Regions from separate parts of the Pseudoalteromonas shioyasakiensis genome, predicted to be linked through region 1. Evidence: riboswitches for the same ligand, from Rfam matches in the RefSeq annotation. Region 1 holds a riboswitch; the other holds the start of a gene.

What was found. Region 1 has a riboswitch for cyclic di-GMP ahead of KQP93_RS17045 (chitin-binding protein). Riboswitches for the same ligand answer to the same signal wherever they lie in the genome.
Region 2: linked by a shared signal. The riboswitch ahead of KQP93_RS18810 (hypothetical protein) and the one ahead of KQP93_RS17045 (chitin-binding protein) in region 1 are both predicted to bind cyclic di-GMP.

What each region holds. Positions count from the first base shown of each region.
Region 1 is NZ_CP077770.1:3,684,837-3,687,045, forward strand. Features, by position in the region: gene KQP93_RS17045 (chitin-binding protein) at 318-887, opposite strand; cyclic di-GMP riboswitch class I at 995-1,078, opposite strand; gene KQP93_RS17050 (efflux RND transporter permease subunit) at 1,213-2,209, opposite strand, start outside.
Region 2 is NZ_CP077771.1:288,565-290,773, reverse strand. Features, by position in the region: gene KQP93_RS18815 (hypothetical protein) at 1-118, shown strand, start outside; gene KQP93_RS18810 (hypothetical protein) at 197-946, opposite strand; cyclic di-GMP riboswitch class I at 963-1,058, opposite strand; gene KQP93_RS18805 (zinc ribbon domain-containing protein YjdM) at 1,456-1,791, opposite strand; gene KQP93_RS18800 (Tll0287-like domain-containing protein) at 1,867-2,209, opposite strand, start outside.

The DNA.
Region 1 (2,209 bases):
GCTATTTAGTTGTTCTAAATGAGAAATTTTTAACGCAGTTAGCGACAGATTTAATCCCTCAAAATGATTAATACCAATCCGCTTAATTAAGTAGTCTATTTTGAGGCAATGAAACCTCGCTGATAACAAGGCAAAAATTTCGTTATTTAGTTGTTCTAAATGAGAAATTTTTAACGCAGTTAGCGACAGGTTTAATCCCTCAAAATGATTAAGTATTATTGCGGTTTGGTATAAGTATTATTGCGGGTTGGTATTAAAAAAGCCCACTCAAATTGAGTGGGCTAAGCAATGCTAAAATAGCATTTAGGGGGAAACTGTTAATGCGATACTTGCTGCCAAGCCATAGCCCAGCTTTTTCCTACACCTGGCTCAAACAGCGGGTTGTGTGAATCTTTAACACGACAAAACTCGCTAAATGGCCATGGTTTACACATATAAACATGACCTGTTTTTGGCTGTAGTACTTTAACACCCGCACTGTAATCGCTGCATGCTTGTGGGTATACATAGTCATAATCTTGTAGACTATCTTGCACTCGCTCTTTACATTTTGCGATGCAATTAAACGCCACTTTTACATGCGTAATACCCGAACCTTCAAGGGCATAAATTTGGTTTGAACGGTACGCAACCACTAAACCTTGTTCAGTCATTTTGCCCGCTTTTACCAGCGGAACATGCACATTTATGTGCTCGGCAACAGAACGAGGCCAATTATGAGGCTCCCCCTGATCAGAACTGCTGATCGGGTATTCGAATGATAAATCGACTAGCTCTCCTTGCATGTCATAAAAGGTCACAATCACCTTATCACCAACAAACAGCTGGGTATGATGATTTAAGCAACCAATCGGCAACCACTTCCCGGAGGCCATTGACGTATGCATAAACAAAATATCACCCTAAGAACAACTAATAGGCATTATCTAACAACCGAACAAAATAAATACTTTTAGTTTGAGGCAAGTGAACCAAAGCACTAGATTATGTGCTTATCAGCGGTCCCGCTATCATAGTTTAAAACCTTAGACCGGAAACTTTGCGTCCTAACCTTTCAGTTAGTTTGCCAAAAACAAGACTGAGTATAATCGTGACTGAATCACAAATCAAACAAAAGAATGTAACCAAACGTCTTATATAGCAAATAGTTACTAGTAAATGCGTTAGGTACAAAAAAGCCAACCTCTTGGTTGGCTTTTCGCAAATGGGTTGTTAATCCCTTGCTAGCTTTCTTCTGGTCACTACTCGGTGCCCTGCACGGAATACATTCAAGAAGCCATTACCCACATCACTCATTACAATGTACAAGCAAGGTACTAGTACTAAAGTGATTAGAGTTGCAAACATAACCGCAAAACCAAGTGCTACTGCCATTGGAATTACAAACTTAGCTTGCAAGCTGGTTTCGAACATAATCGGTAATACACCGGCAAAGGTTGTAATTGATGTCAGGGTGATTGCTCTAAAGCGCGCACAACCTGCTTCAATAACCGCTTGGCGAGTTGAAATACCTTCGCGGCGCGCTTGGTTTACAAAGTCGGTCATAACTAACGAGTCATTAATTACAACACCCGCTGCGGCAATCAAGCCAAAGCCCGACATCAAGCTAATATCTAAACCAAACCAGAAGTGACCCCAAATTGCACCGGTTAAACTAAATGGAATAACCGACATAACAATAAGAGGTTGCGAATAGCTCTTAAGCGGTACTGCAAGCAAGATATAAACTAAAATCATACCGCCGATGAAGAACATGATTTGCTCGTTAGCTTGCGCTTGTTGTTCTTCAATAGAACCACCTAGCTCAGTTTTAACTGATGGGTATTCCTCTTTTAACTGCGGTAATAAGTTTTCATCAACTTGCTTAACTACTTCGCCCGGTTCAATCGCTTCTTCATCGATACTGCCGTAGATATACACAGTACGATAGCCACCTTCACGGCGAATATAGCTAATACCTGGTTTTTCGTTCAGTTCAACAACATCACCCAGCATCACCTCTTGGCCTGCAGGCGTTGTGATAACGGCGTGCTTTAATGATGCAAACGCTTCACGTGTTAGTTTCGGGTAACGAACCATAACACGTACTTCTTCACCGCGACGAATAACACGCTGTGCTTCACCACCGTAAAAGCTTGCGCCCACTTGGTTAGCAATATTGGAAAGGTCTAAACCTAAATCATATGCCACAGGTTTTAAGCTTAATTGT
Region 2 (2,209 bases), on a different replicon from region 1:
TTGCCCACTTTGCAAAGGAAATCTTAGCGCAACCACATGGGCTGCTGGTTGGCAGTTGAGCTGCGAACATTGTGAAGTAACAGGGATTGTTGTTGAAAATATGTGCTACTTAAAGTGAGTTAAAAAAGCCTAGCGCAGGCTAGGCTTTGAATGAAAAGGAAAATTAACAGTCGTTTATTAATTGTTTTTAAATCTATTATTTAAATACGACTTCACCATAGTAATGTGGGTCTTTACCATTTTGTTTAAGCATGTAAGTGCACTTGACGCCTTTTTTACCAAATTGACCAACAGGTGCATGATCTTTTAGTACATTTATTTTTTGACCATTAAAGTTACAAATAAAGTCACGGATTGAACCTTTAGTCGACGTAAAATCTCCAAGCTTCACTTTATGGTTCTTTTTAAAAACAAAAGCTTTGTGAGAATTGCCGTTACGATAATCGTACATATCTAACTTTAGCGTTGCTTTATAGCCTTGCTTTACAACACCTTGGCCATTTGCATCGTAAATAGTTCCTTTCCATGTTACGACTTTATTTTTACCCCGATAATGTTTCGGTGACTTACCTGTGTCTCCACCTGGCGATAAAGTAAAAGTAATAATTTCGGCATTACTGCCGGGGCGAGACTTCCATGAGCATTCAATGCCGTTTTTGAATTGGTGGTAATTCAATCCTTTTAAACCTGGCCCTTTAATAGCTGGGCAGGTTACTTTGCCGCCAATGCTATCAGAGTACATCATTTTATATTCTTCAGGTTTTATATACGCTTTGTTATCGCCATTACCATAACGAACTTCATCGTAAGGAATGGTCAAGAAAACTCCTTTAGTGCCGATTTCGCCTCGCAATGACTGTGCACCAAAATTCGGATCGTCTACTGCGTAAGCTGTTGATGTGAAAGCGACAGCAAGTAATGCTGTGCTAAAGATGTGATGTTTCATTGTTCTGGATTCCAAATTCCACAACCCGGCTATCTTCCCATTTCCTTACTTCTTTCAGAGAAGACCCGTGGCTTTCCGTCCCTACCTCACAGTAGGTTTGGCAGTATTAATACATTAGTTTTGTTAAAAACATATTTGTATGACTGCATGAACATCTATTAATAGTTCCTAAATAGTGTTCAAAATACCTGCTTTTTAAACGTGGTTTAAATCATATTTCGTATTCTAGAAATAATGATTGAAAAGAAGTGTAGGTGAATAATTATTTAATGCAAAATAATTAGTATAAATTTATTATTCTTGTACCTTAAAGCAGTTATTCTGGATCTGTTTTGGGATCAGCGTGTGTTTTTTGGGTATTTTTTATGATTTTGATTCTAAATAGAATATGTTTTCAGTTAAGTTATATGGCATTGAATTAAAATGGTATTTTAATTGAAACTTTTTTGTTTCTTTAAAGTATACTAGTTGAGCAGTGTTTTTATATTAGGCACTGCTCAATATGTTTATTAAGCTTTTTTAACAAACTTAGCGGTTACCATCATTTCACCAACGCCATCAACTTTACAGTCTAACTCGTGGTCTTTTTTATCTAACACGCGGCGGATCACGGCTTTGGTGCCTATTTTAATTACTTGTGAGCTACCTTTAATTTTTAAATCTTTCGCAACAGTCACTTTGTCGCCATCAGCTAATAAAGTGCCGTTAGCATCTTTCACATTGATCATATCATCGGTATCAACCGCGTTAGGATCCCACTCATGAGCGCATTCTGGGCATACTAAATTGTTTTGATCTTCATACACGTATTCAGAGTTACATTGTGGGCAAGGAGGAAAAGACATAAATGGCACCATGGTTGATTTTAAAGAGGTATTTTAATGGCTAAGAGCAAACTATGCGAGTACAAGGCATATATTTTATGGCTCAGACGTTTCGAGCGTTTTGGTAATTGAGAATATTCCTCTTAGATCACCAAGCCGATAGCCTGTGGCTAAATCATTTGGGTAATGCTCGCTGAGTGCTTGCTTTACTTCTGGCGCAATTGTTTGGCCATGACAATTGAGGCAAACTGGCGCGACTTTTATCGCTTTAGCAAAGCGAAATTGACCATCTTTATTGGTTGAAAAAGTCACATTGTCGATGCTTTCTGTATTTCTGATCATATCGAGTAGCTGAGCGATTTTTTCAGCTTCCCAGTTATCAGGTTTATTATTTGAATTACGGTTTTTAGTACTTTTACGCGCTACCGTCCAACCATCA